Regions from separate parts of the Shewanella sp. SNU WT4 genome, predicted to be linked through region 2. Evidence: predicted binding sites of a transcription regulator. Region 2 holds the regulator's gene; each other region holds the start of a gene.

What was found. Region 2 encodes sigma-54, which starts transcription at its own class of promoters, with help from an activator protein. Its sites were predicted from a motif close to GTTGGCACGNNNNTNGNNT; they were not measured.
Region 1: the regulator sigma-54 is predicted to act here: its motif matches at 1,471-1,489, upstream of FJQ87_RS14265 (flagellar hook-length control protein FliK).
Region 3: the regulator sigma-54 is predicted to act here: its motif matches at 1,556-1,574, upstream of FJQ87_RS14455 (flagellar assembly protein T N-terminal domain-containing protein).
Region 4: the regulator sigma-54 is predicted to act here: its motif matches at 1,375-1,393, upstream of flgF (flagellar basal-body rod protein FlgF).

Annotation. Positions count from the first base shown of each region.
Region 1 is NZ_CP041151.1:3,172,162-3,174,369, forward strand. Features, by position in the region: gene FJQ87_RS14265 (flagellar hook-length control protein FliK) at 1-1,338, opposite strand, end outside; gene fliJ (flagellar export protein FliJ) at 1,609-2,055, opposite strand; gene fliI (flagellar protein export ATPase FliI) at 2,080-2,208, opposite strand, start outside.
Region 2 is NZ_CP041151.1:957,055-959,262, forward strand. Features, by position in the region: gene hpf (ribosome hibernation promoting factor) at 1-108, opposite strand, end outside; gene FJQ87_RS04295 (RNA polymerase factor sigma-54) at 137-1,705, opposite strand; gene lptB (LPS export ABC transporter ATP-binding protein) at 1,811-2,208, opposite strand, start outside.
Region 3 is NZ_CP041151.1:3,209,839-3,212,046, reverse strand. Features, by position in the region: gene FJQ87_RS14460 (6-hydroxymethylpterin diphosphokinase MptE-like protein) at 1-73, opposite strand, end outside; gene FJQ87_RS14455 (flagellar assembly protein T N-terminal domain-containing protein) at 221-1,393, opposite strand; gene FJQ87_RS14450 (FlgO family outer membrane protein) at 2,008-2,208, shown strand, end outside.
Region 4 is NZ_CP041151.1:3,195,892-3,198,099, reverse strand. Features, by position in the region: partial or broken gene FJQ87_RS14380 (IS3 family transposase) at 588-1,285, opposite strand; gene flgF (flagellar basal-body rod protein FlgF) at 1,439-2,182, shown strand; gene flgG (flagellar basal-body rod protein FlgG) at 2,194-2,208, shown strand, end outside.

The DNA of each region.
Region 1 (2,208 bases), 1.9 Mb from region 2:
TAGTGATTTGCTAAGTTGTGAAGCCATGCTCCCTTGGCTATTTAGCGGCGATTGAGCCTCAAGATTAACGCCAGCATTTGGCGCACTATTCACTAGTCCCTCGCCTAAAATGTTACTGCGACTTTGTGGGCTTTGATTAAGTGCTGAATGGCTATTGGCATGTAACTGCGCTGTAGCGCTGGCTGATAGCTCAGCTTGATAGCCCTTCTGACTATTGGCGTTATCATTTAGCGCCGGTTTAGGATGATTCGCGCCATCACTCAGTACCAAGCTATTAATGTCCTTACCACTGACAACCGTAGCAGCCAGCGCATCTTTCGCGGTTTGCCATTTAGGTTCAGTATTTGGCAAAGGCTCACCAGAGGCGGCTAAGGTTTGCTGCAGCATGGCAGCCAAACTATGAGCATCAAGCTTATCCAATGCCTTAGCCTCCAGCCCTTGCGTGCTTAACCACTCTTTGAACTGCGCTAAATCATTGCTTGATAACTCAAGTGCTTGCCCTTGCTGCAATTGCTCCCAAGTATTGGTTAGCAAATTCTGTAACTCAGGCGGTAATGCCTCTTTATCATTGCCTTGCTGCCACTGAGCTAATAAGGCCGCAAGTTCATTGAGTACTTTGGCATCTATGTCTGTGGGCTGTTCATGCCCCAATGTCAGCGCTAATAGCTGCTCTAGTGAAAGCTCTGCCTCAGGTACTGCGCTGCCTTGCAGTAAGGCATCAAGCTCTTCAACCGCGAAACTGAGTTCACCATCTAAACTAGCATCGGCCCCAGCTAATTGATTGACATTGAGGGAATCAAGGGCTGAGTCATCAATACCTAACTGACTAAACATCAGCGTCATAAAATCGTCACTGCCAAAATTTTTGCCAAGCGGCAAGTGTTTATCTTGACTGACAGCCGGCTTGTTAGCTTGATTAACGTCATGATTTAACGGTTTAGTTTTATCGGTTAATGCGGTGTTAGCATCGCTGTTTTTAACAGGCTTAATCTCGGGATTTCTTGGTGTGTCAGTACTTGTTTGCTGGGCGCGCACAGCATCTTTACTTGCCGCGTCGCGATTAGCGGCATCTCTGCGGCTGTCATTGGCCGCCCTTTGATCAGCGGCAAGCTTATTATTAGCCGCCATTTGGGTATTTTCTTGCTGTAACTGCTCAGCTCTTTGCTGCCTAGCATTGGCGGCGGCCGTTAACGCGGTGGAGAAATCACTATCACGGCTAGATGCCACTTGACTGCGCGTATTAGCTGAGCCGCTATTGACTAAACTGGCGTTAGTTGAGCTGCTATTTACTGCCGTAGTGACTACAGGCGCTAAAAACACAGATTGATTTTGCTGCATGCTATTCTCCGCCAAGCCTTGATTGAATCTTAACCCGCATTTACTCAGGCCAGTTCCATGGGAGCGTTAACCTTAATCACAATGACAGTCACAGTGACAATAACGGCAACCACTCCCTATTGACCTAGTTATAAGCAATTTAAATGCCACAAACTAAGAGACTTAGGAATTGCAAGAGACAAGTTCAGAATAGCAACAGCAAGATAAGCAAGTATGAGGTTCGGCAAGCCTTAACGTATCAAACCCTAACGCCTTTTGCCTGTCGGGTAATTAGCGAATGGTGCGTCTAGCGTATTGATTAACCACAAACTCATCTTGCTGCTTTTGCTCTAATCGCTGCGCCTTAGCATTGGCTTGCTGGGCTTTTTTACCCAGCAGTTGCTCGACCGATTTACGTTTTTGCTGGCGCTGCAACCAATGCGCCTGCCTATGCTCACGAATATTATTGGCATCTGTAATGGTTTTAAGCTGATTAGCGATGGCGTCATCGATTTGGCGAATGAAGCGCTGAAATTGATGATAATAATTGGCGCTAATATCTTGCCCGAGTTTATTTTTTAACTGCTGCATGTAATCCAAGCGATATTGATTGAGAGAGGCCAACTGCTGCTGGCGTTTTTGGCATTCAAGCTGGGCACTTTTTAATTGCAAGGCCGCCTGCTGCTCAGCTTCTGTCACTAGTTTTAGCACTGTTAGCAGTGGATCTTTACTCATCACACACTCCCTTTATTGAGTGAACCGCTACTTACATTGGGCTGCTAACTGGGTCAGCATTAATTGACTATCAGCAAAATTGACGCTTTGGCGCATGCTTTGGCGCATAAAAGCATTCATGGCCGGCAATAAGCGTATGGCATTATCAAGCCTAGG
Region 2 (2,208 bases):
ATTATTGATCTGTTCAAAATGACGTTCAAGCTTTGTGAACTTGTTTTCAACATACTCGCGTAACGAATCGGTTACTTCTACGTGGTGCCCTGTCAGATTAATTTGCATAGATGCCTGCCTCCAGTGAAATGGTGGGTTATAAACTTTTACGCTGATTGGACGGTGGGATCAACATAGCTTCTCGATATTTAGCTATGGTGCGCCGTGCAACGTTAATTCCCTGTTCTGCCAAAAGCTGAGCCATTTTACTGTCACTCAGTGGTTTCTTTTGGTTTTCTGCAGCGACTAGCTTCTTTATAAAAGCTCTAATTGCTGTAGAGGAGCATTCTCCGCCGTCATCCGTGCCTACATGGCTAGAGAAAAAGTACTTTAATTCAAAAATCCCCTTAGGGGTATGCATATATTTTTGAGTCGTCACCCGTGAAATCGTCGATTCATGCATTTCAACGGCTTCAGCTATGTCATTAAGAACCATAGGTTTCATCGCTTCTTCACCAAACTCAAAGAAACCTTGCTGGAACTCAACTATGCAAGTCGCCACCTTTAGAAGCGTATCATTGCGACTCTCTAAACTTTTAATAAACCATTTGGCTTCTTGCAAGTGGCCGCGAATAAACTGACTATCGGCTTGATTGCGACTGCTGCGAGCCATGGCGGCATAATGCTGGTTTACATTCAGTTTAGGCATATTATCGGGATTGAGCTCTACAACCCAACGACCATTTTTTTTGCTGACCGATACATCAGGGATCACGTATTCATCGCTATTTGGCGTAATTAACGAGCCGGGGCGCGGATTTAAGGTCTGGATCAGTTGCAGCGCATATTTGACATCATCTTCTTTGAGCCGAGTTTTTCGCATTAATAAACGAAAATCTTTGGCGGCTAAGACATCCAAATGTTCATCAATCAGCAGTCTAGCTTCCGCTAAATATGGTGTGTTTTCATTAAAATGCGACAGCTGAATAAGTAAACATTCGCGCAAATCTCGGGCGCCGACACCTATGGGATCAAAATGCTGAATCCGTTTAAGCACAGCTTCCACTTCATCAAGCTCTATATCGTCATCATCACTAATGGCATCCAGAATTTCAGCAGTCGATAAGGTGAGATAACCGCGTTCATCAATCGCTTCAATAATAGTGGTAGCAATGGCGCGATCGGTATCGCTAAACGGAGTCAGATTCTTTTGCCATTCTAAATGCTCATACAAGCCTTCGCAGGTTTCACCTTGAAACGGCATGTCATCATCGCGCAGATTAGCAGAGCCTGTGTTACTAGTTGCGGTAAACACTTCATCCCAACTGCTATCAAAAGGCAGCTCTTCTGGCATAGTTTCTTGGGTGAGGGCATCACTAGTATCGACACTTGAACTATCGCGCTCCATATCGACTTCATAGGAGTCAGCTTCAACGGCATCAGCTTCATAACTCATGTCGCTGCTGTCTGCTGTATTGTTGTCATTGGTTTCTAGTTCTTTGTCCTGATTCTTAACGTGAGTGACATCGAACTCGTTGCCTTCCGTCGCGGCTTGGATGGGATCATATTGCTCTTCATCCAATTCTAATAGCGGATTAGACTCCAGGGCTTGCTGGATTTCCTGCTGTAGTTCCATGGATGATAATTGCAGCAGACGAATGGCCTGCTGCAATTGCGGAGTCATGGTAAGTTGCTGACCCAGTCTAAGCTGGAGTGACGCTTTCATAATTACCGCTATCCCTACTTATGAGAGTTGTGATGGAAAACACTGAATAATAAGCGTATATCACAAAGTAAAAGACGACCTTACTGATCGCCTTGTTAACGTTAACTATAGCCTGAATTGTTCACCTAAGTACACTGCGCGCACTTGTTGGTTATCTAATATTTCAGCGGGAGTACCTTCTGCAATCAATTCGCCATGGCTAACGATATAGGCATGCTCACAGACGTCTAAGGTTTCACGGACGTTATGATCTGTGATTAACACCCCAAGCCCGCGGCTTTTGAGTTGTTCGATGATCTTTTTAATGTCGATCACTGAAATGGGGTCAACCCCTGCAAATGGCTCATCAAGTAGAATAAACTTAGGATTAGCCGCTAATGCTCTGGCAATTTCAACTCGGCGCCGTTCACCGCCTGATAACGACATGCCTTGCGAGTCGCGAATATGGGTAATATGAAACTCTTCCAGTAAATGCTCTAGCTGCGCTTCACGCTCATCGCTAT
Region 3 (2,208 bases), 1.8 Mb from region 2:
GTTGCTGCGCAAGCTTAGGCCAGCGGCTCTTTATTATGCTGAGTTGGCTATCAAGTAGTGATGTCTGTGCCATGTAAATTCCATTTTAGTGCGAGCTTAATTCACTTAACTTATTTTACTGCTAACTGTTTTGCTGCTAACGGTTTTGGTATTGACTGTATTGCTATTAACTGGGTTTAAGCGAGCTTGTTCAAGGTTAAAGCTTAATTAGCTATTTAAGTTATTGCTTAACCACAACATCTTGTACTTGAATACCACCGGTGCCAAGCGCTTCCTCAAACACGCCGCTGGCACTGAGTTCACTCACTTGATCTAAGCGAAAGGTTAACTGGCTTGGGGTTGCTAGCGAACGCATGCCACTGAGCCTATCTGTGATATCGCGTTTTAAAATTATTTCGACTGTATCTTGCAAGTTCATGCCATGGCGACGGCCAAGATTGATGACTAATCGATTGCCTTCCATTGCCACTATTTGCCCGAGGGTTGGCCTGCATACTAATTCGTTATCTAAGTCTTTAATGGCATCAATTAATAGCGCATCTATGCCTTGCCCATAGCGCGACTTCCAAAATACTAAGCTATTGGGTAACACTTGTTGTTGTTTTTCAAAGGGCCAAGCCGCTTGGTGGGAAAAGAGCTTTTGCCAAATAACTTCGCCACTAATGCTGTGAATGAGGCTAAAAGTCACAGCAAAATGGCGTAAGGGATCATTTGCCATCAAGCCAAACATACTCTCAGTGGCTGGTAGCAACGACATATCTTCGATATTAAGCTGCAAGATATATTGGCTGTCAGTGGTTTTGCCGAGCCAATCGGGCAAGCGATAACCCCGAGTTTGCCCAAGGCTAGTGTCTATGTCTAAGCGGTCATTACTGTGTAATTGTGCAAACGACTTATGGCTGTATGCTTCCATTTGTTTGGCGAGGCGATTGGCTAGCTCAGTTTCAAAGTTAACTAACTGACCATAATTAAGTTGGCTGCGATCTTTAATTGTGGCCTGCGGCACTAAAATCGCGGCCGTAAGCGATGCTGGAGTGCATTGCTCTTCATAGGCAGCTTCATCTTGCACTAAAAGCGCGATATTGACTTGAAGCTCATCGCCAATAATGAGTTCAGAAATCATTTTCATTGACTGAGTTTGCAGTTGCTGCGCCATATTCCATTGATTATTAATGATGTGGCCTTGATCTACCGTGGTTTGGCTTTGCATGGTAAAGCCTTGGCTGAGGCCAGCATAAGTGATGGCTTGTTTAATGGCTTCTTGGCGGGCAGCATCGATATTATCGTTTTTAATACTCGCTTGCCCAGTGGCATTAACCCAGCGCGCTGCCGTGGCATCAAAGCTTATGCTGATACACAGTAGGCTTAGCAATAATAATGACTTGGTTTTCACTCTTATCTCCTTAGCGTCAAGGGCTTGACTGCATGAGCATCCATTGGCGTATCTTTTACGGCTTAATTTTGCTAGATGAACCAACAAAGCGCTGATTGTGCTAGCTATCTGCTGACATTGTTTCGATGTCAGAGTGTCAATGCCTGTGTTAGTTAGCGATGTAAGCAATAAACATGCCCGTGTTTGCAATCATCAATATAGGTATGAAGCTATGCACTTAAATGGCAGTGATGGTTGGAGATTTTTACTATGCGGCCGTTAATGCTATGGGAGGCGCATGTGTTTGAGTGTTTTAGATAGAGGGTTTTAGCTGCTGCTTTGAGTCTAGGCCGTATGGAATTTGCTATTTGGGCATTTGAGATGAGTAGATAAGTGTTGGTTCTTGGGCTTGGTTTGATTCCGCTTTCTTGGAAAGTGGAAAGCGGAAAGCCTCATCATAAATACCTAACGCTAGGCAAGTTTAAACGCTTGCTGATTGCACCTCGGTATTAGTTTATCAATTACTCTATTTTGGTATTAGGTTTGCATAATTAACGCCAGAGCAGTTAAGCCAGATGAAATAGGGGCGCGTGTTATTTCATTATTTTGAAGTATTCGCGGCCGAAGTATGAGGGATGATGATGAAAAAGTTGCTGAAAGTGGCATTGTACGGCATCAGTGTGCTGGCATTAGCCAGTTGCACCCTTAAAGCCAAAGAGCCACTGCCTTTGCCGCCGGGTCACTTACAAGATGGCAATGGGTTGCCGCCTACGGCCGTAATGGATCATTTGGCGGCGCGCATAGTCAATGACTTAGTGCGCCATCATAAAGACTAT
Region 4 (2,208 bases), 1.8 Mb from region 2:
TTTCCCCATCTCAGACTACTACGAACACTCCGCCAGCTTGTTTGTCATCAGGGTCATGCTCCCTTAGCATTCAAAACAAACCTTCCCCGGTTTATCTACCTGAACTCAAACATATTGGGGTGGATGCCGATCGCAGTCTTTGACCTTATCGTACTGTAAGGTGATGATGCTTAAACGCAGAATTGTGATTTAACGTTTATCCATTAATAAGTACATATTTATTACTCATTAATTCGGCAATAGTGCCCATACGTTTAGCACTATTGCAGCACCATATTGCCTGTTAATTCGTGTAGGCAATGGCGACGTTTCAGCCCATAGATGCGGGTTAACCGGTTCATGTTCTTCATCCGTCCAATACTTAGTCTAGAGGAGCATCTTGGCTTAACGAATTCGCCTCACTCCCCGTTGTCAGCGAGTTACATCACCTTATCAGCATACGATAAGTCACTGCCGCTCAGACTCAACTATCTGCACAACCAGATAGTGCCATAAACAATGTAGCTCCTACCGTAGTGTTCATGTATTTCAGATAGACTCGTGGTTCGTTAAAGCATTCCATGCTAGTGCTGAACTCCGGGCACACCGTAGGTGACATCACCAACCCAAACTTCATTCGGAGCAGTGACAGCGAATTGTCGACCTAGGTGATTAGGGATTTCAATGTGTTCTAGTGTCGCTTTTCGGTATTTGTGCTTAGGTACCTGACAGCTAACTATACCAAGCTCCTTCATCAACTTAGTGGCGCGATAACGGCTTAGCGAGATACCTTGCTGGCTAACCATATCTGCAATCGTTCTAGCACCTGCCGAGCCGTTACTTGCAGTGTGTACTTCGCTAACTAAACTTCGAAGCTTTACTTTATCTGCGTTTATGGTTGTTGGCCGTTTTCTCCAATACTTGTAACTACTACGATGAATACTGAACACTTCACATAATGTTTTTATGCTGTAGCTCTGCCTGAGTTTCTCAATTATTAAGAATTGTTCAGTGAGTCCGACATCAACAGAGCTGTGGCTTTTTTTAATATTTCGTTGTGCTCCTGGAGGCGAGCTAGTTGCTTTTTTAACTCTCGAATTTCAATTTGTTCTGGTGATATAGGTGATGCTTTAGGTTGCTTACCTTGTCGCTCTTCTCTTAATTGCCGAACCCACTTATCCATAGTTGATTTGCCCACATTCATAGCTTGAGCGGCTTCAACAATTGAGTAATTTTGGTCTAGTACTAGTTGTGCAGATTCGAGTTTAAATTCTGCACTAAACAGTCTTCTTGTACGTTTTTTCATAGTGTCACCTGTTAACTTATGAGGTGATGATATCACCTCTAACTAGGTGGCCAAATTCACCGTACCACTACAAGGCGGCGCACGGGATAGATGGCACAGAGCTTGCTTTCTTATCCTGTATTCAGACGCCAGTAGAAAGATTGACGGAGCAGCATGGATAAGTTCATTTATATCGCCATGAGTGGAGCCAAGCAGAATATGCATTCGTTGGCCATTCGCGCTAACAACCTAGCCAACGCCAATACCGACGGTTTTAAAGCCGACATCGAGCAAGCGCGCTCAATGCAAGCCTTTGGCCATGGCTTACCAACTCGGGTGTTTGCCATGACAGAAAATCCTGCCGCCGATTTTACCCCTGGCAGTATTCGCACTACCGGCCGTGATTTAGATGTCGCTATCAAGGATAAGGGCTGGTTTGCGGTGCAAGCGGCTGACGGCAGTGAAGCTTATACCCGTTCTGCCAGCTTACACATAGATGAATCTGGTTTACTGCGTAATGATCGCGGTAATCCTGTCATGGGCGATGGCGGGCCGATTGTACTGCCCATCCCTATAGAAAAAGTCCAAATTGCCACCGATGGCACTATTTCTGTCAGACCCCAAGGGGCGGCGGCCAATGTTATCGAAGAAGTCGGGCGCCTTAAGTTAGTTAACCCGGATGAGAAAAATCTGATGCGGGGTGAAGATGGCTTATTTCGGCAAATGTCGGGCGAGATAGCGCCTGTGGATGAAGCCGTGTTAGTTCAAGCGGGCGCCGTTGAAGGCAGTAATGTCAATGCCGTCCATGAAATGGTGTCGCTTATCGACTTGCAACGTCAATTTGAAATGCAGGTAAAAATGATGAAAACCGGCGAAGAAATCAATCGCGCCTCCACCGCATTAATGCGCATTAGTTAGGAGTAGAGGATATGCATCCAGCACTA